4 regions of the Sporosarcina sp. GW1-11 genome follow, and region 1 is predicted to be linked to each of the others. Evidence: riboswitches for the same ligand, from Rfam matches in the RefSeq annotation. Region 1 holds a riboswitch; each other region holds the start of a gene.
What was found. A riboswitch is a leader RNA that binds a small molecule or an ion and turns the genes downstream of it on or off. The one in region 1 is predicted to bind thiamine pyrophosphate.
Positions count from the first base shown of each region.

Region 2: linked by a shared signal. The riboswitch ahead of ORD22_RS12800 (thiamine phosphate synthase) and the one ahead of tenA (thiaminase II) in region 1 are both predicted to bind thiamine pyrophosphate.
Region 3: linked by a shared signal. The riboswitch ahead of thiC (phosphomethylpyrimidine synthase ThiC) and the one ahead of tenA (thiaminase II) in region 1 are both predicted to bind thiamine pyrophosphate.
Region 4: linked by a shared signal. The riboswitch ahead of ORD22_RS11190 (ABC transporter ATP-binding protein) and the one ahead of tenA (thiaminase II) in region 1 are both predicted to bind thiamine pyrophosphate.

Region 1 covers NZ_JAPMIW010000003.1:150,368-158,387, reverse strand. Annotated here, with positions in the region: gene ORD22_RS03930 (rhodanese-like domain-containing protein) at 73-369, opposite strand; gene ORD22_RS03925 (hypothetical protein) at 458-1,054, opposite strand; gene hpaB (4-hydroxyphenylacetate 3-monooxygenase, oxygenase component) at 1,190-2,623, shown strand; gene ORD22_RS03915 (DUF3889 domain-containing protein) at 2,780-3,112, opposite strand; gene tenA (thiaminase II) at 3,168-3,860, opposite strand; TPP riboswitch at 3,946-4,051, opposite strand; gene ORD22_RS03905 (CbiX/SirB N-terminal domain-containing protein) at 4,224-5,417, opposite strand; gene ORD22_RS03900 (ABC transporter substrate-binding protein) at 5,439-6,431, opposite strand; gene ORD22_RS03895 (ABC transporter ATP-binding protein) at 6,448-7,212, opposite strand; gene ORD22_RS03890 (FecCD family ABC transporter permease) at 7,215-8,020, opposite strand, start outside.
Region 2 covers NZ_JAPMIW010000024.1:1,408-9,427, reverse strand. Annotated here, with positions in the region: gene ORD22_RS12815 (ThiF family adenylyltransferase) at 1-851, opposite strand, end outside; gene ORD22_RS12810 (thiazole synthase) at 848-1,621, opposite strand; gene thiS (sulfur carrier protein ThiS) at 1,618-1,824, opposite strand; gene ORD22_RS12800 (thiamine phosphate synthase) at 1,808-2,419, opposite strand; TPP riboswitch at 2,498-2,606, opposite strand; gene ORD22_RS12795 (Crp/Fnr family transcriptional regulator) at 2,681-3,370, opposite strand; gene ORD22_RS12790 (heavy metal translocating P-type ATPase) at 3,348-5,249, opposite strand; gene ORD22_RS12785 (heavy-metal-associated domain-containing protein) at 5,267-5,488, opposite strand; gene ORD22_RS12780 (phosphoribosylaminoimidazolesuccinocarboxamide synthase) at 5,654-6,334, shown strand; gene ectA (diaminobutyrate acetyltransferase) at 6,933-7,457, shown strand; gene ectB (diaminobutyrate--2-oxoglutarate transaminase) at 7,524-8,020, shown strand, end outside.
Region 3 covers NZ_JAPMIW010000011.1:74,613-82,632, reverse strand. Annotated here, with positions in the region: gene ORD22_RS08885 (LutB/LldF family L-lactate oxidation iron-sulfur protein) at 1-933, opposite strand, end outside; gene ORD22_RS08880 ((Fe-S)-binding protein) at 951-1,670, opposite strand; gene ORD22_RS08875 (hypothetical protein) at 1,946-2,116, opposite strand; gene thiC (phosphomethylpyrimidine synthase ThiC) at 2,133-3,905, opposite strand; TPP riboswitch at 4,028-4,149, opposite strand; gene ORD22_RS08865 (methylated-DNA--[protein]-cysteine S-methyltransferase) at 4,195-4,704, opposite strand; gene ORD22_RS08860 (DMT family transporter) at 4,727-5,041, opposite strand; gene ORD22_RS08855 (DMT family transporter) at 5,044-5,376, opposite strand; SAM riboswitch class I at 5,532-5,636, shown strand; gene ORD22_RS08850 (methionine biosynthesis PLP-dependent protein) at 5,719-6,849, shown strand; gene ORD22_RS08845 (glucose 1-dehydrogenase) at 7,031-7,792, shown strand; gene ORD22_RS08840 (hypothetical protein) at 7,859-8,020, opposite strand, start outside.
Region 4 covers NZ_JAPMIW010000017.1:45,097-53,116, reverse strand. Annotated here, with positions in the region: gene ORD22_RS11205 (S8 family serine peptidase) at 1-423, shown strand, start outside; gene ORD22_RS11200 (ABC transporter substrate-binding protein) at 498-1,511, opposite strand; gene ORD22_RS11195 (ABC transporter permease) at 1,508-2,260, opposite strand; gene ORD22_RS11190 (ABC transporter ATP-binding protein) at 2,257-3,027, opposite strand; TPP riboswitch at 3,113-3,210, opposite strand; gene ORD22_RS11185 (hypothetical protein) at 3,544-3,747, shown strand; cobalamin riboswitch at 3,933-4,120, shown strand; gene ORD22_RS11180 (DUF4430 domain-containing protein) at 4,241-8,020, shown strand, end outside.

The sequences.
Region 1 (8,020 bases):
TGGTTATGTATGAGTAAGTATAGAACGCAAAAAAGCCGGTAGAGAAATTACTCTCTTCCGGCTGTCGGTTTATTATTCAGTTTTACCTTCCCATGCTAGCATGCCGCCTACCATGTTTGTTACATCAAATCCTTCATCAGCCATGATTTCTTGTGCACGGCCACTTCTACCGCCTGAACGGCAAACAAGGATATAAGGTGTTTCCTGATCCAAGTCATGCATTTCAATAGGAAGATTGCCTAGCGCGATATGCTTTGCTCCAGGAATGATTCCTTCTGCTACTTCGTCGTCTTCGCGGACGTCGATTAAATTCAGTTCCTTACCGCTTTCCAACTGCTCTTGTACTTCTTTTGCTGTCAGCTCTTTCAATGCCATGAGTAATACCCTCCATAGTATACAATTTATCCTTATTCTATATCGTTTGAGGAATGAATGTCTATAGAAATGCATTCCCAAACTATTTTAGTAATTCATTTTGCGTGTGCCCTCGATGTTCCCACATTCTGGTAGTCTCTGCAATTTCAACAATTACGGGAATATAGCGTTCTGCCCTCTGAATAGGCAATTGTAAATCATCAAGAAACATAGAGAGAATCGTAGAGAAATCCCCACCACTGACTTGAAGGCTATAAACAAGCCCCTCTACTTCTTCATCGACTGGGTATGATTCACCAAAATCTTCACGTAACATGTTCTTAAGATGCTCTTGTTGTGGCGTGTGCTGGATATATTGTTCATCGACGAATCGTAGCAACTCTGCTTGGTCTGGCACGTAGTAAGGTTTTCCCATCACCACTTCTTTCAACCTCTGTTTTTCCTTTGGCATTCTAATGGCTTCCGAAACAAATTCATTGGACTGCACATAGACGAATCGTTCTTCCAATATCTCTTTTATAGCTATTGAATTCACTGTAGTAGTTAAATCCTCCAATGAAATTTGATCTTCATTTTGTTCGTTATAAATACTATGTACATGATCAAATGGGGTCACGCCATATAAATTAGTGCATGCTACGATATAATCTACTAGTAATTCCTCATTAGAACTATTCATTTCATAAGCCACCTACCTGTTTACCTTTACATTTCTTTCATTGTAACAAAATCAGTTGTGAAATGCAGACTACACTTTTTAATCACATACAGACATTGTTGAATACTCTAGGGTATATACGAAAGGAGGAACGCGATGGGTGCGATAACTGGCGGTCAGTTTATCAGTCGGATTGATCAGATGGATACAGAAATTTGGCTAGATGGTCAACGAGTGAAAAAACCACTCTCACAACATCCAGCCTTTAAAGGTATTATGAAAACAAAGGCGGCACTTTATGACTTACAAATGGTCGATCAAGCGTCTATGACTTTTGAGTCTCCCGTTACAAAAGAGCGTGTCGGCCTTTCCTATTTACAACCGAGAACTATTGATGATTTACAAAGGCGACGCAACATGATAGAACGGTGGGCGCGTTCGACGTATGGCTTGTTAGGTAGAAGCCCTGATTATTTGAATTCCGTCATCATGAGTTTCGCTTCTTCCGCCTCTTATTTACAAGGAAAAGAAAATTGTTTTCCACAACATATCCAGGCGCTTTACGAACGGGCACGTGACCAGGATTTATCCTTTACCCATAGCTTCGTCAATCCACAAGTTAATCGGGCACAAAGTTATTTTGAAATGTCCGATAAACCTATTTCGGCAAAAATTATCGACACAACGAATGAAGGACTTATTATTCAAGGAGCTAAACTACTCGCTACGCAAGGCGGTCTTACTGATGAAGTACTTATTTTCAGTGCGCCACGAATTCTTGGAGATCCCGATGAAGCATTCGCATTTTCAATCCCTTCAGATACGAAAGGGTTGCGTTTTATTTGCCGTGAATCATTTGTTGGCGGAGAATCTTCGTTTAATTATCCCCTAAGTTCCCGATTCGAAGAGCCCGATTCCATTGTCGTATTCGATCATGTCGTTGTACCTTGGGAGCGTGCGTTCTTCTATTGTAATACGGAAGTTGCGGAAGACTTCTTTTCCGTCAGTTCTTTTCATCCATTTACTATTCACCAAGTACTTACAAGACAAGTAGTGAAAACAGAATTTATACTTAGCATTGCAGAAAAGGTTGTCCAGACAATAAATGTAGGTGAATATCTACATGTACAAGAAAAACTATCAGAAATCATTATAGGGCTTGAAACAATGAAAGCGCTCCTAGCTAAATCAGAGCAAGATGCATCACTTGATCTATGGGGTTATATGCGACCATGTCTCAAACCTCTACAAGCCGCTAGCTCTCTTTCTTCCAAAATCTTTCCACGCTTTAGTGAAATCATCCAGCTGATCGGCGCTAGTGGCATGGTTGCATTACCTACCGAAAAAGACTTTCATTCAGCAATTACACCGGATTTGGAAATGTATTTACAAGGAGCTACTGAAACAGCAAAAAATCGGGTGAAAATCTTCAGAATCGCTTGGGATCTTACGATGAGTTCATTCGGCACACGCCAAACACAATATGAACGATACTTTTTCGGTGATCCCGTACGCTTAGCTAGTCAGCTGTATCGTAAGTATCCAAAAATGACTGGCATGGAGATGTTAGAGCAATTACTAGATCCTTAACGTATGGGAAAGGTGCTATTCATGTGATATCTATTCACTTATTCCACTAACTTCAGCGCTAGACTAGATATCCGAAGTTGGTAACTATCATACTATGTACAAAAACAGTGTAATAGGAAAACGCCCCCATGCCTTTAGGTTAGAGGGCGTTTCGTTTTAGTTCAGCTCTTGAAATTCCACACGAATCAACTTACCTGTTTCAGCTGCATATGTCACCGTCACTAGCACGCCAAATTCACGACTTTCTTCTTTCAACCAAAGCCGAAACTTCTCGACGCCCAACTCTCCTTTCGAATCACTTGCGATGTGCAAGTAATCGGTAATATCCGCATGTGGATACTTAAACATCGTTTGTTTAATAGCGAGTCGCGACCACTTGGCATACGCAGGTACTTCTAGTTTGCCAAGAACAGGTGGCTCGATGATTGTCGAAGTTCCCGCCACTAAAATTCCAAGCGCTATGAATAATTTACGAAAAATAGCGCACACCTCCTTTATGGATAGCATGCGCTGTTTTGAATATTTACATTCTATAGTCTACGAATTATTGAATTGCTGTTTGCTCTTGCATACCTGGCCACATTTGCTTCGTATTAGCCATATCCCAGAACATATACTCATAGCGAGTAGTGTTTAGGAAGATTTCTTCAAGTCTCGCCAGTTCCGCTTCTGGTTTTCCTTCTGCCGCTTCATCCATCAAGTCGATACACCATTTTGCAAGCTCACCAAACGCATCGGATGAATACATGCGTACCCAGTCGCCATATAGCGGATGATCGAGCGCGCCAGGAAGTACAGCAAGCTCTTTACCGATTTCCCAGTAACTCCACGCACAAGGAAGAAGGGCTGCAATCACTTCAGCCAGCGATCCATTTTGGCTGACATGTAGCATATAATGCGTATACGCTAAAACAATAGGTGATGGCTTCGCGTTTTCAAGCTCCTCTTCAGAAATTCCAAAACGCGCGGCATAGTTACGATGTAATTCCATTTCAGTATTCAACGTACCATCCAACAACGCAGCGAATTTCCCCATCGTCTGTACGTCCGTAGCTTTCATCGCACCTACCGCAAACACTTTAGCATAGTCGATTAAGTACAAATAATCCTGAACCATATAAAAGCGGAATTTATCCGAATCCAACGTACCATCTGCTATCCCTTGCACAAATGGGTGACTGTGATTCTGTCTCCAAATCGGTAAAGTCTTTTCTAATAAACGTTCAGTGAATTTCATGTATACTCTCTCCTTTTCTATAGCCAAATGAAAAGCCGCTTCTCGGTAAGAAGCGGCAGAGTGATTTTGCTAAACAGAAAAAAGTAGCAAATCCTCACCACTTCCTTACGCCGGTATGATCCGGATCAAGTATGAAGGGTTAAAGCGAAACGCTTCTCTCAGCTCATAGTAGAGCACCCCTAGCGGCAAAAAATATTTCATTGATTGTCTTCATTGTAGGCATAGGTTGTAGAAAGGTCAACTGATTAATACAAAAAATGAACTTAGCAGTTAGTGGTGGAAAAATCGTAATACCCAAATGATGTTTTGTTGAAGCGACGTCCAATATGTAATAACCCGCTTGCTCGTGCACTTGATTACTGTTTAATGATGATGGTGCTCATATCCATGCTCTTCTGCATATATACGGAAGTTCTCTAAATCTTGCATTCCAGTCGAAGTACCGTCTAATGCTTGATTCATGCGTTCTAGTAATACTGTCCGTAACTTCGGATGATAGCCAAAATACTCAGCAATCTCGATCGTCGTATGTGGATAGTCACTTCTGAACTGTTCAGCATTTTTTTTCATGCGTTCCATTAAAATCCCTGTGAATAAAAAGTACGGCAACATGACAATTTTTTTCGCGCCTAATTTGATGCAACGTTCCATCCCATCTTGCACGGTAGGCTTTGTAACTCCCATAAAGGCGTTTTCAATGATAGACACATCTAAACTCTCCCATAACAATCTACTAATTTTATAAAAATCAGCATTTGCATATGGATCACTACCACCTCTTCCTATTAAGAGAATTGCCGTATCCTCATGCTTTTGATTCACATCAAGTCCTACTTCAGTAAGTCTTGTCTTTAAAATTTCAATAACCTCATCATGAACACCTATCGTTTGGCCATAAGTGAATCGAATATCCGGGAAATGCTCTTTCGCATGTTCTATTTCGGCCGGGATATGCAATTTTGAGTGTCCAGCGTGTAACAAGATGATTGGGATCACATGGATTTCATCTGCACCTTTTTCAATACATAATTGAATCCCATCTTCGATATTCGGTGAGGCGAATTCTAAAAAACAAGTTTCTACAAGTAAAGACGAATCGATATCCCCTCTTGTTTGATCGATGAATTGGCGGACTTCTTCATTTCCCGCCTCCAACCTACTGCCATGCCCAACAAACAATACAGCTTTTTTCATCGGTCCTTTTCCCTTTCTGTATTTATTGATTCCTTTAAAGCGTGATTCACCGCGTTTACGTTCACCTTGTTCCATTGAATAAATAATTGAATCTTCTTCAACGGTTTCATGAACAATGGCGCGTGCAGTTTCTTCTTGTTGTACGGAGTACCATGTTCCTTTTGGATAATCTATGACGACACATTTATCTTTACAACGACCGTTACAACGTGTGCGCGATGTATGAATCTTCTCATCTAAACGGTGTATACGGATTTCATCACGGATCTGTTGTGTGACTTCTTCAGCTCCAGCTCCCATACAAGTAGACCCATTGCAGATGAGCACATGGCGTTGCATTTCTGTTAAATTCCATGTTGTCATAACTTGTAACCTCCCATTCTTTTAATAAACGTCCGGGTAGAAACCTTTTGCTAAAATCTCGACTGCTTCTGCTACACGAATACCTTCAGAAGCTGCCGACAATGGCAAAGTGACAAACTTCTCATTTTGTACGGCAGGTGTTTGACTTAATGCTGGATCTGATTTTAGGAAGTTTATTTTTTGTTCTACTGTAGTTGAGCCGTAATCAATTATAACGATCATTTCTGGCTGACGTTCAACTGCATCTTCTTTTGAGACGGTAGACCAGTTCCCTTCCACATCGCCAAAAATATTATTACCGCCCGCCATCGTCACTAGTGAATTCATAAAGTTCTGTGTTGCCGTGAAGACTTCTGTATCTCCACTATCAAACACTAAAACATCCAATGGCTCTTTCACTTCAGGTAATTTAGCTGTAATCGCTTCAATATCTTGATTCATTTGGCGAACTAGTTCTTCCCCACGATCTTCTATTCGGAATATCTTTGCAATATTACGAATGTCTGTATAAATGTCTTCTACTGTTGGTGCTACTTTAGTAGATGACATCTGTAAATAGCTATCAATACCTAACTCCTTTAACTCTTCACGTGTTGCAATACCTTTTTCGTTAAACGCACTTGACCAACCACCATAAAGAAAGTCTGCTTCCACTTCAATCACTTGCTCTTTGGATGGATATTGTTCGGCCAATACTGGTACTAACTCATATGCTTCTTGAAATGGCTTGTAAATTTCGTCATCTAAATAAGCTGTACCGACCATTGAATCTTCTAAGCCAAGCGCTAGCATGATTTCTGTTACGTGCTGATTTAATGAAATTGCACGTTTTGGCGCTTTATCGTACTCAATCACAAAGTCACTATTGTCAATAACGACTTTTTCAACCTGCTCTTTTTGCCCACTTTCCACATCATCTTTCTCTTCTTCTGTTTCTGTATTTTTATTAGAGCATGCTGCTAATAAAAGCAATATAGTTAAAGACATGAATGCCCAGATTAATTTCTTTTTCATATGTACACAATCCTTCCTAAGCTTTCTGTGTAAAAAATAAATGTAGTTTTTGTGTAAATGGATTCTTTGAAACACCAGCTTGTACATGGAACACTTGCTCTATAGTCTCCTCTGTCAGTACCTGTTCAGGAGTCCCTTTCATATGCAGAGTCCCTTCTTTTATTAAAAGTAATTCATCGCAATAACTAGATGCTAAATTCAAATCATGCAATGCTGCTATAATTGTAATAGGCAGTTCCTTCACCAAATCCATTAACTGGAGCTGGTGTTCAATATCTAAATGATTGGTTGGTTCATCTAAAATTAAGATTTTTGCCTGCTGCGCGAGTGCGCGTGCTAGCATAACCCGTTTCTTTTCGCCACCGGACAATTTCCCTAGCGTTCGGTCTTTTAAATATAGGACGTTGGCAAGTTGCATGCTTTCCTCAACAATAGCAAAGTCTTCTTTGCTATCTTTTGCAAGCCATTGTTTATATGGCGTCCGTCCCATCATGACTAAATCTTTTACAGTAAAGTCAAAGAGTACAGGGGTTTCCTGACTTACGACAGCCATTTCCTGGGCGATGTTTTTTTGAGTCATTTGATCCATGTCTTTTTCATATAACGTCACAACTCCGCTTGTTTGTTTTAAATAACGGTAGATGATTTTTAGCATCGTCGATTTCCCGCTGCCATTAGGACCAATAATGCCAATTAGCTTGCTTTGATCCAATGAAAATGAAATATCATGCAAAATTTTCTTTTCCGGTACTGAAAATGAAATATTTTTTACTTGTAACAACTTTATTCACCATCCCCAAAAGAGTATCGACGGCGTCTAAGCATCCATATAAAGAAGGGACCACCGCAAATAGCAGTCACAATTCCGATAGGCATTTCTTCAGGTGCAATTGCAATACGTGCGACCATGTCCGCCCAGACTAGGAAAACTGCCCCCATTAATGCACTAATAGGCAGTACCAGTTTGTAATTCGAACCTACTATCATTCGCACAAAATGCGGTATTATTAATCCAACAAAACCAATGCTTCCGCTGCTTGCAACCACAACACCCGTCAGTAACGAGACAACAAGGATAATAAAAATCCGAAAACGGTCTAAATTCATACCAAGCGTAGTAGCTAGTTCTTCACCAAGGAGCAGTGTATTAAGCTGGCGATAATTCAATAATAGTAATATAAAAACTAGAACGAATGTAAAAAACGGTATTCCAATTGTTGACCATTTCGCGCCCGCTAAACTACCAAGCATCCAATGTATTACAGCTTGAATACCACCTTGTTGTTTTGATGTCATAAGCATGAAATTTGTGATAGCCGAAAACACCATCGATATCGCAATCCCTGCTAGAAGCAGACGAATAACAGACGTACGTCCGTTGACACGTGCCAATAGAAACACGATTACGACTGCAAAAATAGCTCCTAAAAAAGCGGCAAAGGATAATGCATAGGTTCCTAAAAAGCTGAATGCACCAAATAAAATGACCGATGTCGCGCCAACTGATGCCCCAGACGACACCCCTAAAATATAAGGATCTGCAATAGGGTTCCTTACTAGCGCTTGAATTGCCGCGCCACTGATTGCCA
Region 2 (8,020 bases), on a different contig from region 1:
GCATATGGTGCTAACTCGACTTGACGGCTTTTCGGCCATGTTAGTTGTACTGTATCACGTCCACATAACAAGGCTGTTCGAACGACTTCACTTGCTGATAAAAATGGATACGTCGGCTTATCTGAACAACTTGGACAGCTTGATTTTTTCATACTGTGCACATCAATCGCAGCACGTTCACCCGACCACAAATCCACAGACTCTAAGCGGGGTTGCATCTCCGCGCCTGTCATATGTTTTAGTAACTCAGCCACTTGACGAGCAGCGGTAGTCACGACAATCGGGCTGATGACGCCGACTGTATCGCAAGTGAGCGATTGTGGAGGTAATACTTCGAGAAGGCAATGAAGGCAAGGCTGTCCTTCAGCGACTCCGATAGGGAACGTCAAGCCGTAGCTCCCAACACACGCTCCCATGAAAAATGGAATCTGTAGTTGAAGTGCTGCATCATTTGCCAGTAGTCGCGTCTCAATATTATCCGTTCCATCCAACACAAACTGATGACCTTCAAATAATTCCAAGACATTTTCCGGTGTCACATCCGCTACAATCCCGCGAATTTTCACATCACTATTGATTGCCCGTAAACGTTTTTCAGCAGCGATTGCTTTCGGTAATTGATCGACTACATCTTGCTCGCTATACAGTTGCTGTCTGTGTAAATTCGTCCACTCCAAAATATCGCGATCGACAATAGTTAATTCACCGACACCTGCACGTACAAGCATTTCAGCCCCAGATGAACCGAGAGCCCCCGCGCCAAGTACGAACACTTTAGCGTCACGAATCCGTTGCTGACCCATTGAACCAATTGGCGAAAATAACTCCTGACGTGAATATTTTCCGATCAATTTGGCACAAGCCCTTCTAGCGGACTGCTTGCAACCGCGTAGTCTCTAACAGGCATGCGTCCCGCTTTATAGCCGAGTCTTCCTGCTTCGATTGCTAGTTTCATCGCTTCAGCCATTTTCACTGGATCAGCAGCTTCGGATACAGCTGTATTTAGTAGAACGCCATCTGCTCCAAGCTCCATTGCGTATGCGGCATCTTTTGGTGAGCCGATTCCTGCATCCACAATAACGGGTACTTTTGATTGTTCAATAATAAGTGATAAATTTAAAGGGTTCAAAATACCTCTGCCTGAACCAATAGGAGCTGCACCTGGCATGATTGCATGAACACCTAATTCACATAGCTTTCTTGCAAGTACGACATCATCTGACGTATACGGTAGAACGATAAAACCTTCTTCTAGCAACATTTCGGAAGCGCGTAAAGTCTCTACTGGATCCGGCAATAACGAATGGCTGCAGCCAATAATTTCAACCTTTACCATGTCACATAATCCCGAAGCTTTTGCCAATTTCGCAATATGCACTGCTTCCTCTGCCGTGCTCGCGCCTGCTGTATTTGGCAATAATGTATAGCGATCTAAGTCCAATTGCTCCAAGAAATTCGGCTGTGATGGTTCGAAAATATTCATGCGTCGAACTGCGAAAGTTAGAATATTAGCTTCTGAAACCGCAACGGCTCTCTTTTGCGCTTCAAATGAAGGGTATTTGCCCGTACCTAATAGTAATCGTGATGAGAATTTCTTATCTGCAATTTGTAACATATTCATCCGCCTCCAACAAAATGTATGATTTCAATTTGGTCTCTGTCCATAATCGGTGCATCGTAGCGTTCTTTTTGTAAAATTTCTTTATTCTTTTCTACAATCAAAATTCGATCGCCAAGCTCTAAATGTTCAAGCAATTGTTGTACCGTTTCTACTTCAGGAAGGACTGCATACGATTTCCCATTCAAATTAATCATCTTTACCATTGAAAATCTCTCCATTTCTACTATACTTTTTCACTTCATCTACCGCATTCGGATGACTTAACGGGGATAAAATCGCCGCACCTGCAACACCACATTTTTCAAGTGTGGTTAGATGTTCGGGCTGTATTCCTCCGATTGCATAGACAGGAATTGTACAAGTTGAAGCTATTTCAAACAGCTCACCCGTGCCGCGTGGAGCCAAACCTTCCTTCGACCGGGTCGCATAAACATGTCCATAGAGTAACCAACTTGCGCCGTCCGCTTCCGCTTGTAGCGCTTCTTCCAATGAATGGACCGAGCACCCAAACTTCAATGAAGGGAAGGCCACTTGTGCGTCTGCAACGGACATGCCGTAGCCAGTGAGTTGAGTCTTTTTAATAGACAGTTTGTTCGCTACTTCTGGCCGCGCGTGGATGATTAACTTATCAAGCGGAAATTGAGAATCCGTAAGACGTAACACTAAATCTACCAATTGTTCATCGGTCTTGGACTTTTCACGTAAGATAAATGCATCGAAAAAGGGTGCTGTTTGCTGTAATTTCAGTAGCAATTCATCCACTGAATGACGATCATCCGTAACACCGATTAATTTCATTCATCTATTCAACTCCAATAGAAAAACCACTTTCCTGAATCGGAAAGTGGTGGATGTGTCGATAAGTATACATAGCTACAGAGCGACTTGCCACTTCCCTCCGCAGGTACGAACCTGATCAGGTAATAAGGGTTTCAGAGCCACACTCTTTTCTCAGTCCTTGTAAAGGATTCCCCTAATGGTCAAAATATTTTATTTTCACAAACTAGCATAGCATGTACTGGGTAAAATGGAAAGGTATGAGTATTCATTTTATGGATTTTACACGAGTAGCAACGCATCTAGATCTAGAATTTCTATAGTTTTCGAACCCGACTGTCGAATCCATCCTTGCTCTTCAAAAAACGTTAATTTCCGGCTAATTGTTTCAGGTGTTGTGCCAAGGTGGGACGCTAGATCTTTTCGGCTCATTGGTAGCTGGACAATCATTTGTCGCTGTTGCTCTGATAAGTCTGCTATATACAAGGCGATTCGTGTGTCGGCTGTTTCCATTGCGATTCGCGCGGCACGTTGCTCGGTATCCGCAAGTCGTGTAGAAAACTCCGCAAGCATTCTCAATGAAATGGAAGGGTGATCTTGCAAAAGTTGCTGCATCTGATCACGCTGAATCACACATAACTCCACAGGCTCCAAAGTTTCTGCGTATGCATCATGAGGTTTAGCATCGAATAGGGAAAGCTCACCGGTAAAATCACCTGGCTCCAAGATGCGGACAAGTTGTTCCTTACCATTTTCCGACAGTCGGTATATTTTGATTCGTCCTTTGTGTAAAATATATAAGCCTTTTGAAACGTCACCATCTGAATATATTATCTCGCCGCGTGGATGTGTAGCGCTATGAGCGAGTCCAACGATGTAATTCATCTGCTCCTTGTCTAAATGATTGAACAGGGGAACGAGTGAGACGCAGGGGCGATAATGTTCTTTGTTAAGACGTGATTGTTGATTCATTCGCTAACACCTTTCTTTCGTTCCGATTAAGCGGTTTATTACTAGTATAGCGTATGAGGCGAATGGCGTTGAGTATGACTAGCAGCACACTCATTTCGTGAATGAGCATACCGGATGCTAAAAAGACTTTTTCGAGCAAGACACCGAGCAATAGGAAAATGACAGTTCCAACCGCAAAGAATGTATTTTGCTTCATATTGCGGACAGTTGCTTTAGAAAGAGCGTATGCATGGGAGAACTGATCGAGTCGATCGGCCATCAAGACGATATCCGCAGTTTCCATTGATATATCAGTACCGCCTTCTCCCATAGCGAGCCCGATGTCTGCTGTTGCAATTGCAGGTGCATCATTGATTCCATCACCCGCCATGGCGACGCGATGACCTTGTGCTTTAAGGCGTTGAACGGCGGCCACTTTATCTTCGGGTAATAATTCTGCGTGGACAGCATCTAAGCCGAGTTGTTCACCTACAAGGTTGGCTGTATGTTTATTGTCTCCAGTCAACATAATCATTTGCTTAATACCGTTATGCCGAAGTTTAGTCAACGCTTCCACAGCTTCTGGACGAATTTGGTCAGCGATTGAAATGATACCGACAATTTTGTCTGCGATACTGACGAATACGGCTGTGTTTCCTACTTTTTCACGCTCTGTAGCATAGTCTTCTATTTCTGGATGAATCGCAATATGGCGAGCAGCCATTAATTTTCGATTGCCAATCGCAAGCTTATTTCCTTCTATAGTAGCGACGATTCCATTGCCTTTGACGACTTCCACGTCTTCTGGTTGATTGGTTAAAGGAATGGCTCGTTTCTTTGCCTCTTTGACAATTGTTTGACCTAGGTGATGTTCTGAAACTATTTCAGCTTCTGCAGTGATTCGCAGTAATTCTTCTTCTCCTATATTCCATCCATGAATATCTGTCACTTCAGGGCGTCCTCTTGTAAGTGTTCCTGTTTTATCGAAGACGACTGTATCGATTTTTGCTAGCTGTTCCATTACATCGCCGCCTTTAATCAAGACGCCGTGGCGGGCACCGTTTCCAATCCCAGCTACAATTGATACAGGAGCGGAGATCACTAGTGCGCCAGGACACGCGATGACGAGGAAAGTAAGTGTCATTTCAATATTTCGAGTAAAAAGATAGACGAGAACAGACAATATCACAATGGAAGGTGTGTAGATATTGGCAAAGCGTTCAAGGAATTTTTCTGTTTTGGATTTGGATTCTTGTGCTTCTTCGACTAATTCAATAATACGTGAGAAGGTTGTATCATCCCCGACACGAGCTGCAATTACTTCGATATAGCCGTGATCGACAATTGTTCCGCTAAACACTTGATCTTCAAGAGTTTTCGAAGCGGGAACGGATTCACCTGTAATGGCTGCTTCATTTAGCGTAGCATTTCCAGAAATAATAGCCCCATCAATCGGAACTTTTTCACCGGATCGAATGCTTACGCGATCACCGATTTCAACCTCGTCAACAGATACCATTACGGCTTCACCATCACGTATAATTCGAGCTTCCAAAGGTGCTAAATCAATCAAAGCTTTAAGTGAAGAACGTGTCTTTTCCATTGTCCGAATTTCTAGCATCGCACCGAATAAAAACAAGAATGTAACAGCAGCGGATTCTACATATTCACCAATGAATAATGCACCGACAACTGCAATTGTTACGAGTAATTCGATGCTAAATGCTTTCATTCGTATAGCTTTCCACGCTTTGATCGCAATGGGCGTTCCAGCAATGAACGTCGAGGCGATTAGTGTAACTTGACGCGCGTCATGCCAACCGACGACGTGCAGAACGATTGCGAGAGTTAAAAGTATAAACGCAGTAGCTGTAATGCGTACGGTTTGTTTTGCATTCATCTTCGTTTCCCTCCTCGTTATGAAACTTTTCGATTGAGCACAGGGTAGCCGAGTTTTTCAACCAACTGTTGTAATTCTTCGGCAGCTACGACGGAATCATCAAATTGGACGCGAATTTTATTTGAATGAAATAATACTTTTACTTGTTGAACCCCATTTGCACGTCCTAATGCACCTTCAATTTTTTTAACACATGATGGGCAGCTAAATGGTTCCATCAAAAATACGACCTTTTTCATTGATCTCATCCTTTTGTTTGTATTTGTTACTGTAATTATAAGGAGAATTTGTACAATTCACCTTGATGTGCGTCAAGTTTCACGAATCAGGACTTTTTCTTCTAGCTAAATTGCATTATACTAAGAAGGTAGTACGACATTTACGAATAGAGGAGAATCGTTCGGATGAAATTAACCTATTCTGGTAAAACGAAAGACGTCTATCAATTAGAGGATGGACATGTGCTATTGAAATTTAAAGATGATGTAACAGGGGAAGACGGCGTATTCGATCCAGGTGCGAATACGGTTGGATTGACGATAGAAGGCGCAGGGAAATCAGGTCTTCGTATGACGCAGTACTTTTTCGAGAAATTAGCAGAAGAAAAGATTCCTACACATTATATTGCTGCTGATCTTGATGAAGTGACGATGACAGTGAAGCGGGCTACGATGTTTGGTAGTGGACTAGAAGTGATTTGTCGTTTCCGTGCAGTGGGTAGTTTCTTACGTAGATACGGAGCATATTGTGAAGAAGGACAAGCGCTAGATGCATTTGTAGAAGTGACATTGAAAGACGATGACCGTAAAGATCCACCAATTTCAGAAGATGCACTTGCACAGCTTGGTATTTTAACACATGAAGAATACGCAACGTTGAAGCAACGAACTCAACAAATCTCTGAAATTGTCAAAGAAGAAATGGCGGAAAAAGGATTAGACCTATACGATATTAAATTGGAGTTCGGCCGTGATTCTGAAGGCAATATTATGCTGATTGATGAAGTTTCAGGTGGGAATATGCGCGTCTATCAAGGCGAAACATATATTGCACCAATGGATTTAGAAAAGTTGTTATTTTCATAAAAATTGACCGGAAACTAAAAAAAGTTTCCGGTTTTTTATATTCGTGCTGAGGCTATACGCTCATTGACTTGACGGGACTTTACTTTTTAATCAAATAAAGTAAAATCTATATTTACTGTTGACAACGTTTTCAGAGTTTTCTATACTAGCAATCAGTGTCAGAGGAGACACATCGTTTGCTTCTTCACCAGTGGTTGGACGTTGGTTGGATGAATGCGTATGGCAGTGAATTCAAGATGATGAAAGTGTCTTTCATATCAGCGAATCTATATATATTAGCTGTTTTTTCATGAACAAAAGCTCCCTGCTTTTGTATAGGCGCTCTTATGGGTCTTTGCACCGCAAAGCACCCTAGTAGCCAGTAATAATCTCCATTTGGCTTTTCTACGTACGTATCCTTTGCTAGTTCCGTTAGACTTCTAACGCGAAGCCTGTTGAGTAATCTTGCTCAATCCTTAAAAAACCTCACGATAATGACTATTTACTATTTTTGACGTAACCATGTTCTCAGGTAGAGAAGTAATTGTACATCTCAGAAACTTACAGAGAATGAACATGTATGTGTAGACGTACATGATAAGACTTGGAGGAAACTTGTTTGCAAAAACACTATAAACTTTCGATTGCAGGGGTGGATTTTAATGATCCGTATACCTTTCGCACACCGACTGTAAAAGATGGGAAAGCAATCTGGCAGCTTATTAAAGATACCCAAGTACTTGATTTGAATTCGTCGTACAGCTATTTGCTGTGGGCTGATCAATTCAGTGAGACGAGTATTGTTGTAGTGGAAGGCACGAAGATTGTCGGCTTTGTTTCAGGTTTTATTCAGCCAAAAGCACAAGATACTTTGTTTATCTGGCAAGTGGCGGTCGATGAATCTACACGCGGTAAGCGCCTTGCATCACGTATGCTATTAGCGATAGTACAGAGTGATGCGTGTCGGAATATCCAGTATCTAGAAGCGACTGTTACCCCGTCTAATATGCCGTCTATTAAATTATTTAAGGGATTGGCGCGCGATTTGAAGACAGAGTGCACGATTACGGACGGCTATACCGAAGATTTATTCCCAGGTGGTGGGCACGAAGCCGAAAAATTATTCCGCATAGGACCATTCTGAACTAACAGTCGATTGTTGCAATTCGACACGGAAAATACAGAAATCTAACGGAGGAATTAATTAATTATGGTACTGACCAAAAGTCAGCAGGTAATGGAAGTATTCGAAAATCATGAGTCGCAAGTGAGAAGTTACAGCAGAAGTTTCCCAACAGTATTCAAAAAAGCAAAAGGCTATAAGATGTGGGACACAGAAGGTAAGGAATATATCGATTTCTTTGCCGGGGCAGGTGCTTTAAACTACGGCCATAACGATGACAAAATGAAAGAAAAGTTGATTGAATATATTCAAGATGATGGCATTGCACATAGTTTGGATATGGGTACGACTGTACGAAAAGAGTTTCTTGAACGATTTAACGAAGTGATCTTGCAACCAAGGAACATGGACTATAAATTGATGTTTCCTGGACCTACTGGGACGAATACAGTCGAAAGTGCACTGAAAATCGCCCGCAAAGTAACGGGACGCCAGAATGTTGTTAGTTTTACGAACGGATTCCACGGTATGACGTTAGGTGCATTATCTGTAACGGGTAATTCATATAACCGCGCAGGCGCTGG
Region 3 (8,020 bases), on a different contig from region 1:
CAACACGGATTGGAATTCAGTACCTAGAATTTCTGAGCGTCCATTATCGACAATGACTAAATGAAAATCTTCCGGTCCATCTGCATCTCCATCATCTCTCGGTCCCGTTAGTGCCGTAACATAACTTGTCAACTTCTGTCCGACCGCACTGCGTGTCAATAAACTGACTAACACTTCAAACTCCTCAAATGAAGGAACGATACGTTCCATGCCCATTACCGTAATCTGCGTTTTTGGCAGAGCAGATACTAGACGCGCATTTCCTTCATTCGTTACAAGAGTAATAGAACCTGTTTCCGCGATGGCGAAGTTGCAGCCAGTGATACCGATATCCGCTGTAAGAAATTCCTGTCTCAGTTTTTCACGTGCATGTAATGCCAATTCCTCAGGTTCCGATGTGTTCTTATAATCGAGTTTCTCGGCGAATACCGTACGGATTTGTTCTCGGTTTTTATGAAGTGCAGGAGCTACGATATGCGATGGTGGATCGTGATCATCTACTTGTAGAATGTACTCTCCTAAATCTGTCTCGATGACTTCACAACCTGCTTCTTCTAATACCGTATTCAGATTAATTTCCTCTGTCACCATCGATTTCGATTTAACAACTTTCTTACCTTCTTTTTTCACTATGACGTCACGAACGTAAGCGCTTGCATCTTCTGCCGTTTTAGCAAAGAATACGTGACCTCCACGCTGCGCTACGTTTTCACTCAGTTGGTATAAATAGTAGTCTAGGTTTTCTAGTACATGCTGACGAATTTCTTCACCATGTGAGCGCCACTCTTCCCAGCTTCCGAGTTCTTCAGCAGCATCCAGTCGACGACCGTGCAATCTCTCCTGTGCACTTGCCACCGCTTTACGCATAAAGTCATCGGAAATATTGTCCTTTGTACGCTCATTGAAGTTTTTCGCGCTAAATTTCATCGACATAAATGTTCACCCCATTTCTATTCGTAGCTATTCAGTACTTGCGCTATGTGCATGACGCGAATCGACTTGTCTGTTCGCTCCGCGCGACCGCCGATATTCATGAGACATCCGCAGTCAGCTCCGATTAAATAATCCGCTTCCGTTTCCATCGCACTGTTTACTTTCTCGTCTACCATCTGTTCCGAAATATCGCCCATTTTAACAGAAAATGTCCCACCGAATCCACAGCAATTATGACCGTTCGGTAATGGAATCATTTCTAAACCTTCGACTTGAGCGAGTAATTTCTTTGGTTGTTCTTTCGCACCCAGTAATCTTGTCATATGGCATGACGGATGATAGGTTGCTTTTCCCGTTAGTTTTGCACCTACATTCTCGATCTCTAACACGTCTACTAAAAACTGCGTGAACTCATACGTTTTATCCGCAAGTTTCTGCGCTCTGTCACTCCACTGTAAATCATCCTTGAATACTTCAGGATACAATTTGAACATCGTTGCGCAAGACCCTGAAGGTGTGACAACATATTCTGCATGTTCAAATGTCTTAATCATGTTTTTCATCGCAGACTTCGAACTTTCTACGTAGCCGCTATTATAAGCCGGCTGACCGCAACATACTTGCCCTTTAGGAAACGACAGTTCACACCCTTGTCGCTCTAACACTTCTACCATGTCTTTTCCCACATCCGCATAAAACATATCGACTAAGCATGTGATAAATAAACTAACTTTCATATTCACTCACCTCTTTAAAAGAATTCAAGCCACTTCTATTGTTCGTCCATAAGCAGGGAGTACAGTTTTCTCAGTAGTCAAATACATTTGTATAGGATTCACCGCTACTACTTCATTAATCTTTATCGGCTTAACTTGTTTGTATTCGCGGTCGTCGTCCACTCCTGTCTTGTGAAATCATTATAATCTATAATTGTCTGCCATGCGCATTCTATATATTTATTTGAAACAAAAAACTAGAAAGAGCAAAGTCTAGCTAGCTCTTTCTAGTTTACTTAGTAATGAATACTCTCAACGAACTTACATTTCTTACATTCTCGATGAGTTGTTGATTCTGTAAATCGGTGAATACAATTAGCTTGTAACTGCTTTAAACGCAATTCCAATTGACGCAAATTTTGACGTGTTAAAGCAATGTCATACACTAACGAATTCGCCGTTGTCATATGACTCACTCCTTATTCAGAGATAGATTTTCGCACCAGATTTCTTAAATTCATTTGCTTTCCTTTGCAAACCTTGTTCAATTTCTAGCTTTTCTTCCAAGCTATTTTCATCTGCATACTTTCTTATATCGTGTGAAATTCGCATACTACAGAATTTAGGTCCGCACATAGAACAAAAGTGAGCCACTTTCGCTCCTTCAGCTGGTAAGGTTTCGTCATGATATTCCATGGCACGCTCAGGATCCAAGCTCAAATTGAATTGATCTTGCCAACGGAATTCAAAGCGCGCTTTAGATAAAGCATCATCACGTTTTTGCGCATTCGGATGGCCTTTCGCTAAATCCGCTGCATGCGCTGCAATTTTATACGTAATGACACCTTCGCGAACATCTTCTTTATTCGGTAAGCCAAGGTGTTCTTTTGGCGTCACATAACAAAGCATCGCCGTACCAAACCAACCAATCATCGCTGCCCCAATTGCAGACGTAATATGATCATAGGCAGGAGCAATATCTGTCGTTAACGGTCCTAATGTATAGAATGGAGCTTCTTGACATATCTCTAGTTGCTTATCCATATTTTCTTTAATCAAATGCATCGGAACGTGGCCTGGCCCTTCAACCATCACTTGGACATCATGCTTCCAAGCAATTTTCGTCAGCTCGCCAAGCGTTTCAAGTTCTGCAAATTGAGCTTCGTCATTGGCATCTGCAATTGAACCCGGACGTAAACCATCTCCTAAAGAAAAAGCAATATCGTACTGTTTCATAATTTCACAGATTTCCTCAAAATGCATATAAAGGAAACTTTCTTTGTGATTTAACATGCACCATTGCGCCATAATTGAACCGCCGCGCGACACGATGCCCGTCATACGATTCACGGTCATAGGAATATAACGCAATAACACACCCGCATGAATCGTGAAATAACTAACACCTTGTTCTGCTTGCTCGATTAATGTATCTCGAAATACTTCCCAGGACAGATCTTCCACCCGACCATTTACTTTTTCAAGTGCTTGATAAAGCGGCACAGTTCCAACAGGTACAGGCGAGTTACGAATAATCCATTCACGTGTCGTATGAATATTTTTTCCTGTAGATAGATCCATAATACTATCTGCACCCCAACGTGTAGCCCATGTCATCTTCTCAACCTCTTCAGTAATTGATGAAGACACTGCTGAGTTGCCGATATTGGCATTAATCTTAACATGGAACTTGCTTCCGATAATCATCGGTTCCGCTTCTGGATGATTGATATTGCTAGGGATAATTGCCCGTCCTCTAGCGACTTCATCGCGAACTAGCTCTGGGTCTACCGCTTCACGAATTGCGATAAATTCCATCTCAGGTGTAATGATCCCTTGTCGGGCATAGTGCATTTGTGTTACATTACGTCCTTTTTTCGCACGTAATGGTTTGCGTTTTAACAATGGAAATTGCTGAGCATTGTTCATTTGTTCCGACGTACGAAAACCGTTATCTTGTGGCTTCACTTCACGTCCTTCGTATTCTTCCACATCATTCCGCTCAAGAATCCATGTTTTTTTAATCGCGGGAAGTCCCTTTTTTATATTTATTTCATATTCAGCATCTGTGTACTTTCCACTTGTATCATAGATTCGAACAGGTTCATTTGGAAATTCACCTCGTTCTGTCACAGTCGGTGATAAGGCGATTTCACGCATTGGGACAAGGATATCGGGACGGCTACCTTGCACATACACTTTTTTACTTGCCGGAAAACACGTATGAATCTGAATTTCTTCTGTTGCTTTTTTCATTTTGTCATCGTCTCCTTTTTGAGGGTAGACCATGACTACATACAAGTAGAGGGAATCGACGAAAAAAAGACCAGTTCCATCGTAATGGACCTGGTCTTCAAAAACGCACAAATAAGCACGTCGATTGTAAGATAAAACTTCCCCACGCTGGTACGAGCCAGATCAGGTCCAAAGAGTTCGGAATGCATGCGGTTCATTTCATTCCATCTCAGTCCAGTTTAGCTGGACACCCCTAGTTATGATTATTGAATTGTCGAACATTTCCAGTTTAGCATAGACTTCTACATTGTCAACCAATTATCTTTGAACTATTTTCCAATTGAAGCAACTGTTCCTTTATTTCTTTTCCATCCCGGTACCCCGACAAGCTTCCATCTTTTCCAACGACTCGATGACAGGGAATCACTAGGAGAAGCGGATTTTTCCCGATGGCCGAAGCGACCGCTCGAACAGCAGATCGTTTGCCTATTTTATTAGCAATGATTGAATAACTGACCGTGTCTCCATAAGGTATTTCTTGAAGCGCGTTCCATACTTCAAGTTGAAATGGCGTGCCCTGTTGATCCATCCGTATATCTTTAAAGTCTGTCTGTACACCGGATAAGTATTTAGCAATTTCATTTGCATAAGTTGCTAATTCACTAGCATTTTCCACTATTTCTACTTTAACGAATTTCTCGTAACACCAGTCGGTCAAATATTGTTCGCTACTGTCAGACAATCCTACGTAACACAGACCTTGTTCAGTAGCCGCCAGCGTTACTTGCCATTTTACAAATTGAAACTTGGTCCAATACACCAATTCCCTCAAACCCTTTCAGTCAGCCGAATAACTTTAAACCAACAGCCCCTACGATAATTAACGATAAAAAGAAGATGCGCTTGACGCTAGCGGATTCTTTAAAAATGATTATCCCCATTACTACCGCACCCGCTGCACCAAAGCCTGTCCAAATCGCATAAGCTGTACTCATTTGAATTTCACGCATAGCAAGGGAAAGAAAAACAAAGCCGAAACTAAAGATGCCCACAATGAGAAATAATCGTGTCATCGAGCGCTTTTGTAAATAATAATTGATACTCATGACACCAAAAATCTCTCCTAGACTGGCAATCGCCAAGTAGACCCAAGCCATGATTAATCGCCTCCTTGCTGATCTGCTTCATCCGTTGTCATCTTAATACCAACAACCCCTATTACAATCAACGCGATAAATGACAAAGTGATCCACGTAAAGTCCGCTTTGAAAACGAATATATCGACTACTAAAATCGCAGCAGCTCCTGATCCTGTAAATACAGCATAAACAGTTCCTGAAGGGAGCTTCTCACACGCTTTAATGATGAAGTAAAAACTAAAAATAATTGCTACGGTCGTACCAGTCCATTGTAAAAAAGTCTCCGAGTAACGTAATCCAACTACCCAAAAGATCTCTACAAGCGCTGCTAAAGCGACATAACCCCAAGCCAATGCGCTCGTCCCCTTTCAACTTTCAACCTACTTTTTAGTATAGCAAATTTTTTAGTTGAACGAAAAATGAACCTCCTATCTAGGAGAGAAGCTTGCATCTACTATGTCTGAATGATAGAATGATTTTGTCACTAGTATTTCTTATATTTCGAATATTCTTATCGAGAGAGACGGAGGGATAGGCCCAAAGATGTCTCAGCAACCAGCCGGATCGGCATGGTGCTAATTCCAAGGGTGAACACTCACCTTGAAGATGAGAATACGACAAACAAACTTGTATGTTCGAGGGCCTATTCGAAATGAAGAGGTCTTTTTTTATTTTTCTAAAGGGGATGAATGTTGATGACAAACAACGGATTAGAAACAAGATTAGTACAATTAGGAAATAATTCAGATAAGAGAACTGGTGCGATCAATACCCCTATTTACTTATCAACTGCTTATCATCATGATGGCCTTGGAAAATCTACTGGATACGATTACACACGCACAAAAAATCCGACACGCTCCGTTCTAGAAGAAGGAATCGCTAATCTAGAGTCCGGTGATCAAGGGTTTGCTTGTAGCTCTGGAATGGCAGCGATTCAGCTAATTCTATCTCTGTTCAAAACAGGCGATGAAATACTTGCGCCTGAAGATTTGTATGGTGGAACTTATCGTTTGTTCAATCAATATGAGCAAATGTATCAGATTACGACACGCTACTTATCATTTGAAGATGTCACGGAAGTGGAACAGGCAATTACAGAGCGCACAAAAGCGATATTCTTGGAAACACCTACGAATCCACTGATGTTGAATATCAATATTTCAATCTATGCTGAGCTCGCAAAAAAGCACAACTTACTGCTAGTTGTCGATAATACATTTTTAACGCCCTATTTCCAGCGTCCGATTGAAGAAGGTGCAGATATCGTCATCCACAGCGCAACAAAATATATCGGTGGACATAATGACGTACTTGCTGGTCTAGTTGTCGCAAAAGGAGAGGAACTTTGCGAGCGTTTGTTTACGAAGCATAACGCAATTGGCGCAACACTTTCACCACTTGATTCATGGCTCGTTGTCCGAGGACTAAAAACATTACACTTACGCATGAAACAACATGATGCCAATGCCAAAGCGATGGTTGCCTATTTGGAAGAAGAACCTTTAATCGTGGACGTGCTATATGCAGGAATCGGTGGTATGGTATCTTTCCGTGTACAAAATAGCGAATGGGTTGGTCCTTTCCTAGAAAATATGCAACTTATTTCATTCGCAGAGAGTCTTGGCGGAGTGGAAAGTTTCATCACGTACCCAACGACACAAACACATATGGATATTCCAATCGAAGAGCGGAATCGTCGCGGTGTCGATGATCGTCTACTACGTTTTTCAGTAGGCGTTGAAGATATTGAAGATTTAATCGCTGATGTTAAACAAGCACTTTATGCTGCAAAAGAAGCGGTGGAAGGCGTAAAAGTTCAATAATGTCGGATGAAAATAAAACAGCCCGAACAATCAGTTTCATACTGACTGTTTAGGCTGTTTTTTGACGTTCCATTAAAATTTCCGCTCAGCATACTAAAAAAACAATTTATTGTTCATAATACTTTAATGTTAAATTGTATACTATAATATGAAGGTATGAATTAAATTGGAGGCGATTTTGTTGAAACGATTAGAAAACAAAGTAGCAGTTGTAACGGGTGCTGGCTCTGGACTCGGACGTGAAATTGCAGAATTATATGCACGTGAAGGGGCAAAAGTTGTCATCGCGGATATGAATATGGAGGGTGCAGAAGAAACCGTCAAGACAATCAAAGCCGCTGGAGGAGAAGCACTTGCAGTAAAAACAAACGTAACTGCGGAAGATGACGTTCAAAACATGATCGATACAGCAGTTGGGCAATTTGGAACGCTCGATATTCTTGTCAATAATGCAGGTATTATAGACAATATGTATTCAGCAGCAACGATTACCGATGACGTATGGGACAAAGTATTAGCTATTAATACAACAGGTGTAATGCGTGCGACGCGTAAAGCTTTATCGATTTTCGAAGAGAAAAAGGCGGGTGTCATTGTTAATATGGCATCAATCTCCGCAGTAACTGGAGGACGTGGAGGGCTAGCCTACACAGCCTCTAAACACGCAGTTGCAGGCATGACAAAAAATGTTGCTTCTCACTATGGTCCATTAAACATTCGTTGTAATGCAATTGCTCCGGCGGCAGTACCAACAAATATCACGAATAATTTAACACAACCTGATGAGTTTGGCATGAAGCAAGCACTTAGAGGAGTCAACATGATGAGCCGCCCAGGTACAACAGAAGAAATCGCAAACATTGCGTTATTCTTAGCATCTGACGAATCATCCTATGTTAATGGTGTAATTATGGAAGCTGATAACGGTTGGTCCGCATACTAAAATTGAAGTTACATTGTAAACAAAAGGTCTGGAAATCTATAAGATTTCCAGACCTTTTTCAAGAGATTAATGAGCTTGTTCCCACTTTTTCTTTTTACTTGAGCAAACAACTGCTGCCGGAGCTGCAATGAATGCTAGTGCCGCAATGCCCGCTAACATACCTGTCATCTCTTGGCTTCCTATAGAAAATCCTGCTGCTGCACCGAATCCGATTCCTGCCATAATTGC
Region 4 (8,020 bases), on a different contig from region 1:
TATTGGTATAAGACACCGAGCGAACGTTATAGACAAGACTCTGAAAAGCTAATGTATGAATTAGTCAATCAAGCGCGATTTGCTGCGGGCTTACCAGTCTTGACTGAGAATGATAGTTTGGCAACGGCTGCTAGAAGACATAGTCAAGATATGGCTCTTAACAATTATTTTAGCCATACGAACTTACGAGGCGAAAATCCGTCAAAGCGTGTAGAAAATATAGGACTACGACCGAATGCGACAGGTGAAAATATTAGTCAAGGTTATCTGAATACTATTCTAGCGCATGAAGGTCTGATGAATTCCATTGGACATCGCAACAATATACTTAGTCCGAAATATTATCAGCTCGGTATCGGCGTTGCGTTCAATAATGAGAACAAGCCATACGTTACACAGAACTTTTATATTTATCCAGAGTAAATACGAGTGTACGAATGAAAAATGCCGGTTACTAAACGATGTTCAAATCGTTTAGTAACCGGCTTTATTTGTCATTACGAGTTGATATCCATAATCATTTCATCCACTTCAGGAGTAGTCGTAATTAGCTCCATTTCTTTCAACCAATCACGTACTTCTTCCCAAGAAGTTGGGTCTAGCTCTCCGAATTTCGCAGTTTCTGACTCCATTTTAGGTAATAGGACATTCAAGCTTTCCGTTTCGATTGCTTTATCGAGTGGGAAGTTTGCTTGGTCTTGATGGCTAAGAAGGATATCGAGTGCTTCTTCTGGATTTTCCTTCATGAAGTTGTAGCCTTTTTCTGCAGCTCTCCAGAACGATTGAATTGCTTCTTGCTCGTTTTTCCATGTATCGTCGCTTGTTACGAGAACTAATTCACTATAGTTTGGTACGCCGTTTTCTACTGGATTGAAGTAGCGTGCTTTGTAGCCTTTGCTTTCCATAACAGGAACTTCGTGATTGATAAATGTACCCGTTACTGCATCAACTCGTTTTGAAACAACAGATGCTTCTAGTTCAAAACCTACATCAATCATTTTCACTTTTTCATAATCGCCACCGTCGTGTGTAACCATCGTTTTGATCAATGATTCATTCAAAGGAATGCCTGGATAACCGACTATTTTACCTTCTAAGTCTTTTGGTGACTGGATCGGACTGTCTTCTAGCATTACAGTGTAATTAAGTGGTTCTTGTACAATCGATGCGATAGCTTTAACGGGAACTTGCTCATTCGCTTGTGCTAAGATGACGTCTGGTTGGTAATAAAATCCGAGCATTACTTTTCCTGCCGCTGTTAAATTCATAGGATCGGTTGGGTTGGCAGGGAATTGAATATCTAATTCGACATTTTCTTCATCAAAAAACCCTTTTTCTTGCGCTACGTATAGATAGCTATGTACTGCGTTTGGATACCAGTCAAGCATAATACTAACTTTTTTCTTCTCATCTGTAGGTGTCTCTTCCTTAGTGCCTGTGTCCGCGCTGTTCGTACAACCAGCGAGAAGTAGGAGAAGAAAGGCGATACCGAATAAAAGTCTTTTTTTCATTGGTGTTTCCTCCAGTGTAAAAATATTTTTTCTAACGATACGACAAATAAGAAACAAATAATACCTACTGCTGAGAGTAAAACGATCGGTGCGAATACTGCTGCGCTATCAAATTGTGTCATCATTCTTCGGCTGAAGTAGCCGAGACCTGCCTGCGCGCCAAGCCATTCACCGATTGCTGCGCCTATGACGCTTAATGTGACCGCTACTTTTAATCCTGAAAAGAATGAAGGAAGCGCGGAAGGGATATCTAATTTAAAGAAGATGTCTTTTGTAGACGCACCCATCGTCAACATTAATTCCCGCAAGTTTCGGTCAGATGAACGCAAGCCGTCAAACACACTGACGGTGATCGGGAAAAATGTAATGAGCACGGTGACCGCCACTTTACTCCAAATGCTGTAGCCGAGCCATAGCACGAAAATCGGTGCGAGTGCGATAATCGGAATCGTCTGCGATGCGATAAGAATTGGATAAAATGCCTGCTCAATGGGCTTGTTCATATACATCGAAACTGCCAGTACCGAGCCGATGACGACGGAAATAGTGAGCCCAATAACAATCGTTAGTGCTGTGGGCGGTAAGTGATGGATAAACAGCTCGGCTTTTAGTTCCCACAGTTTCAACAGAATGGCGGATGGCGATGGAAAGAGAAAGCTTTTGTCATAAAGACGTGCACCAATTTCCCAAATAACTAGCAAGACGGTGATGAATGCGACGGACCAAGTATACGATAAAAGTTTTTTCATAGAGACGCCTCCGAACGAAGCTCCGAAATTAACCGTTCTTTCAGCTCAATCATTTCTGGTTGTGCCAAGTTCCGCATCGTGCGCGGTCGATCGAGTGGTACGACGATTTCACGAATCGTTTGTACGGGTTTCTCGGCTAACACGAAAATACGATCAGATAAAAATAGCGCTTCGTCAATATCATGCGTGATGAATAAAATCGTCTTATCGAATTTCTGCCATTGATCGACTAACCAGTCCTGCATCGTCAATCGCGTAATGGCGTCAAGTGCACTAAAAGGCTCGTCCAATAGCAAAACATTCGATCCGGTAAGAACTGTACGCAAAAATGACACACGCTGACGCATGCCGCCCGACAAGTTCGCGGGATAGGTGTTTTCTACTCCAGCCAATCCAAAATCCGCAAGCAATTCGATAATTCGTGCATGGGCTTGTTTTTTTTCTTGAATTTCAAGAGGAAGTCTGACATTTTCTAAAATCGTTCGCCATGGCATTAATAAATCTTGCTGCGGCATATAGCCGACTTGACCTAAACGATTGTCCCTAGCTTCACCATTTAAAAGAATTTCTCCGCCGTCTGGATTTTCCAGACCTGTAATGAGCCGGAAAAGTGTACTTTTACCGTAACCACTTGGACCGATAATGCTAACAAATTCACCTTCACGTACTTGTAAATTGAGCTGATCTAAAATAGCTACTGGAAGCGATGCCTTAGCCGCTTGGTAATGAAACGAAACGTTATCAAATGCGAGTACCGTCTTTCTCATGTAGTAATCACTTCACTTTTCTTAAAATCATCAACGCAAAAAAGACCACTTCTTTTTGCGAAGAGGTTACATAATCCGGCCTAAACCGTCTATATGTCCACTTCCCTTCGCTAGCATTATCTAGTGCAGGTTAAAGGGTTAAGGCAACGGCCTCTCTCAGCAAAAGCACCCCTAGTGTGTATCATCACTTATCGTTGCATAGTATAGGCTAGTAGTCAAGATGCGTTAGATGTTAAATGATGAAGAATAGGAAAATAAGCTAAATAAATGAATAGCTATACCGATAGTAGTAAAAGTTCAGAAGTAGATGCAAAGGTCTAACTACGTAACAAGTATTACCTTTGAATTAAGCAGTTTTTAATGAAAATAAATAGGGAGAGAAATGTAGAGCATTGGCAAATTGTCATGTGAAAAAGTGGAGAAGGATTTTGCTTCCTGCCTAGACAAAGGCACGTTCAAAATAGTTGGAAATACGTTACTAATCTCTATACCTGCAACACCAAACTATGCGATCATTTGATCACTGTAAGAGTACCAGCGATTAATATAAATGAACTTACTTCATTTGCAGATGAGTGGGGTAACCTAACAGAATGGATTAACGAGAATAGACTGAATTCTATTCGGGTAGCAGTTCCTGAAAAATATATTCATGTGATTACAATGACGACTACTACCATTTATAAAAAACTAGAAACAAAAATGTATGTACTGAATTAATTAGTGACGCGTCATACTTTTCTTCCTAGCAATAATAAATAGAGAGCTGTCTGACAAGTTTCGACTTGTGAGGGCAGCTTTTTTTGTAATCACTAAAGCTCTTAATCAGTAAATAGAATAGTGAAATCCGTTAGTAAAGCTTTTTGCTATTGCATTTTACAAATCTATTCTCTATCATTAAATATAGTTTCATAGCGTATTTTGGTACTTTGCCTAATCTGCAAAGTTGAAAAAGGAATCAGGTGAAAATCCTGAACGGTCCGGCCACTGTAAATGGAAAGTAACTTCAGAAAACCACTGGTGTATTACTGGGAAGGTTGAAGTTGTGTTTGTATCCATAAGTCAGGAGACTTGCCAAGATACAATGCTAACTGCCTTCCGGAAAAAGGTACGCATGTTTTTGTGGTAGTAGTTTATACACGCATACATATGCCCTTGTCTCTTTCCGGAGGTGAGGGTTTTTATTACGGAGAAAAATAGGAGGTAGGAATAGTTGGGGAATTATCATTTGGTGAGAAAATGGTTTTCGGTGTTATTGAGTTTACTGCTGGTATTGTCGTTTTTAACTCCAGCGGTACAAGCAGTGAGTCCTGATACAGGGCAAACAGAACAATCAGGTGGAGAAGAATTACCCGCTGAAGATCGTTATTCTGTGGATGAGCTATTGGCGAAAACCGTCCAGTTTTATAAGAATCGGAATCAGAAAATTGATTCTTGGCAGACATTGGTTGGACTATATGCTGCCGGTGAAGACCTAACGGATGGTCAGTGGATTTTACCCGAATGGCAAACAGAAGAGCCGGCTGGCCTTAACGAAACACATCATGGCACAGAACACATTCGCTATATCTTCGGATTACTTGCGATGAATGAAGACCCTGCAAAAGCATGGGAAACGAAGCGTAATCTCTATGCAGAATTAGCAACTCAACAAAACCTGGAAACAGGAGCAATCGGCGGAATCAATAAACATATGTGGGCTATGCTTGCAATGGACACAGGTGAACGTCTAGGTGCCGACTTAGGGAAGTGGAATTCGGAAACGAAACAAAAAGCGCTGGACTATTTACTTGATCAACAAAAGACAGATGGTGGATACGCTTTAGGTGGGACAGTTTCGGATACGGATTTGACAGGTATGGCATTACTTGCGTTGTCTAATTATCAAGGGACGAGCGCAGTAGATGTTGCGATTGAAAAGGCGAAGAAATTATTAAAAGCTAGACAGTTAAATTTGGATAGTGGCGGATTTAACTCAGCAGGTCCATGGGGAAGTGGCGATAATTCCAACTCCTTAGCCGTAGCGGTTTGGGGTCTTGTGGCAGTAGGGCAGGACGTCATGGCAGATGCTTGGCAGGTAGAAAGTAAGACAGTACTAGATGCGTTAAATGATTTCCAGTTAGAAGACGGTTCATATATGTGGAAGACCACTCAACCAAAAACAAACTTAATGGCAACAGAACAAATATTACTAGCATTAGCAGATATGAAAGCTGGAAATTCTGTTTGGAATCGAATCTTTAACGAACCTAAACTAGAACCAGAACCAGAACCAGAACCAGTAGAACCACCTTCAGCAGAACAAATGCTAGAAGAAGTCGTTCAGTTTTACAAAACTAAAGACTCGACAGTAGATTCGTGGCAGACACTAGTTGGACTATACGCTGCAGGTGAAAACCTAACGGATGGCGTGTGGAAATTACCAACATGGCAGAAAACAGCTCCAGCTAATCTTCAGCCTAATAATGGGGGCACGGAACACATTCGCTATATCTTCGGATTACTTGCGATGAATGAAGATCCTGCAAAAGCATGGGAAACGAATCGTAATCTCTATGCAGAATTAGCAACTCAACAAAACCTAGAAACAGGCGCAATCGGCGGAATCAATAAACATATGTGGGCATTACTTGCAATGGACACAGGTGAACGTCTAGGTGCTGATTTAGGCGAGTGGAATGCAGAAAAGAAACAAAAAGCATTAAATTATTTACTAAGCAAACAAAATACTGATGGTGGATATGCGTTAAGTGGGACCGAATCTGATCCTGACTTAACAGGTATGGCGTTGCTAGCATTGTCTACTTATCAAGGAACAAGTGATGTAGACGCTGCGATTGATAAAGCAAAAGGGTTATTAAAAGCTAGACAATCTGATTTAAGCAATGGCGGATTTAACTCAGCAGGTCCATGGGGAAGTGGCGATAATTCCAATTCATTATCTACAGCAATTTGGGGTCTTGTGGCAGTAAAAGAAGATGTACTAGCGGAAAAATGGCATGTAGAAGGAAATACAGTACTTGATGCATTAAAAGGATTCCAAAAAGATGACGGATCGTTTATGTGGAAAAGCGACTTTCCTTCAACTAATTTGATGGCAACAGAACAAGCATTGTTAGCTTTAGCTGACATGACAGCAGGAAACTCGGTTTGGAATCGCATTGCGAATGATCCGAAGCCAGAACCAGTTACACAAAAGGCAACGTTAGCAATTGATGGAGTAACTAAAGTTGTAGTTGCCGAATCTGAAGTGTCGTTTGAACCAGGAACTACGGTAAAACAACTTATAGAAAATATTTTGACAGAACAAAATATAGCTTATGAGCTCGATACGAAGCTCGGCAGTATTGTATCAGTTAATGAAGAAAAAAATGGCAGCTTAGGTGGTTCTGACTCTTGGGTTGTGTCAGTAAATGATCAAGCGATTCAATCACTTGAAGACGAACTCTCTTCAAATGATAAAGTTCACTTATATTACAAACGCAATGCCGAAATCAGTTCGAGCGTTGAGTTGACTAGCGGAACTGTAGATCCAACAATCGAAATTAAGCTTAAAGGTGATACGTTTACGGATGCGGCTCTTGAGGTGGATAGCTGGGTTATTGATCAGACAGATTTAGTAATCGATTCCGTAGAAACGGTAAATAATCAAGCGGTGATTCTACATGTACAAGGTCAAGTACCAGTTGAAGAAATCTCAATTAACGTACTTTCAAAAGCAATAGTGAGTGCTGGTGAAACGGCTATAAAGATCACGCCAAAAGCACCGGTAAATGTTCGCAATGTAGAGGAAATGATTGAAGATACGTTACATTTTTATGAAGAAGGACGCTATGATCAGGCGAATTTCAGATGGGGGCTACCTCAAATTAGTTGGACTGAACTAGTCGCATTAAATGCATCTAGTTCACAATTAACAGATGGTACAGCACAATTACCTGATTGGATTGAAACAGATCCCGGTTTACTGGCAAATGAGTCAGACACTGATCATATCCGTTATATTTTCGGCTTACTAGCAGCTGGAAAAGACCCTTCTGCTGCATGGGAAACTGAGCGGAATCTGTACGCTGAATTGGCTGCACAACAGAAGGAAGATGGGTCAATCGGTGGCATAAATAAACACGCATGGGCAATGCTTGCTTTGGATACGGGAGAAAAGCGCAAGCAAGATGTTGGAACGTGGAACGCGGAAGCGAAAACAAAAGCGCTAGATCATCTGTTGAAACAAGAAAAAACTGATGGTGGATTTGCATTTTCTCCAAATGCAAACGACACAGCTGATCCAGATATGACAGGTATGGTTTTATTAGCACTTGCCAATTATCAAGACGATAGTGCAGTACACACGGCGATTGAGCGCGCAAAAGCTGTATTGAAAAATCAGCAATTGGATACTGCAGGTTGGGGTTCTTGGGGAACAGAAAACTCTAATAGTATTGCTACTGTAATCTCAGGACTTGTAGCAATTGGAGAAGACGTAACATCTGTGGAGTGGCAAAAAGATGGAATTACTCCATTGGACGCATTAAGCAAATTTCAGATGGAGAACGGTGCATTTGCATATACGTTGCCTGCCGACAAATGGGTTAATACGAAAGCGGTTGAACAATCATTAATCGCTTTATACGAAATCAAAACAGGTCAATCCGTATGGCAGCAATTTTCACAAGTTGAAGAGACGGAACCAACTGAACCCGTTGAACCAATAGTGGATAAAGCACAGTTAACATCAATAATCAAAACAGCAGAAGAAAGATTAGCGACAACACAAGAAGGAACAACGGCGGGAACATACAAAAAAGTTTCTCGTGATGCATTACAACAAGCTATCACAACAGCCAAAACAGTCGAAGCAGATGGACAAGTAGATCAGCAACAAGTAACTGTAGCAATTAGTAATTTGCAACAAGCAGTTACACTATATAACGAATCAATTATAAAGCCAGAAACAACTACACCACCAGCTGATCCAGCCTATATCACATTTTCT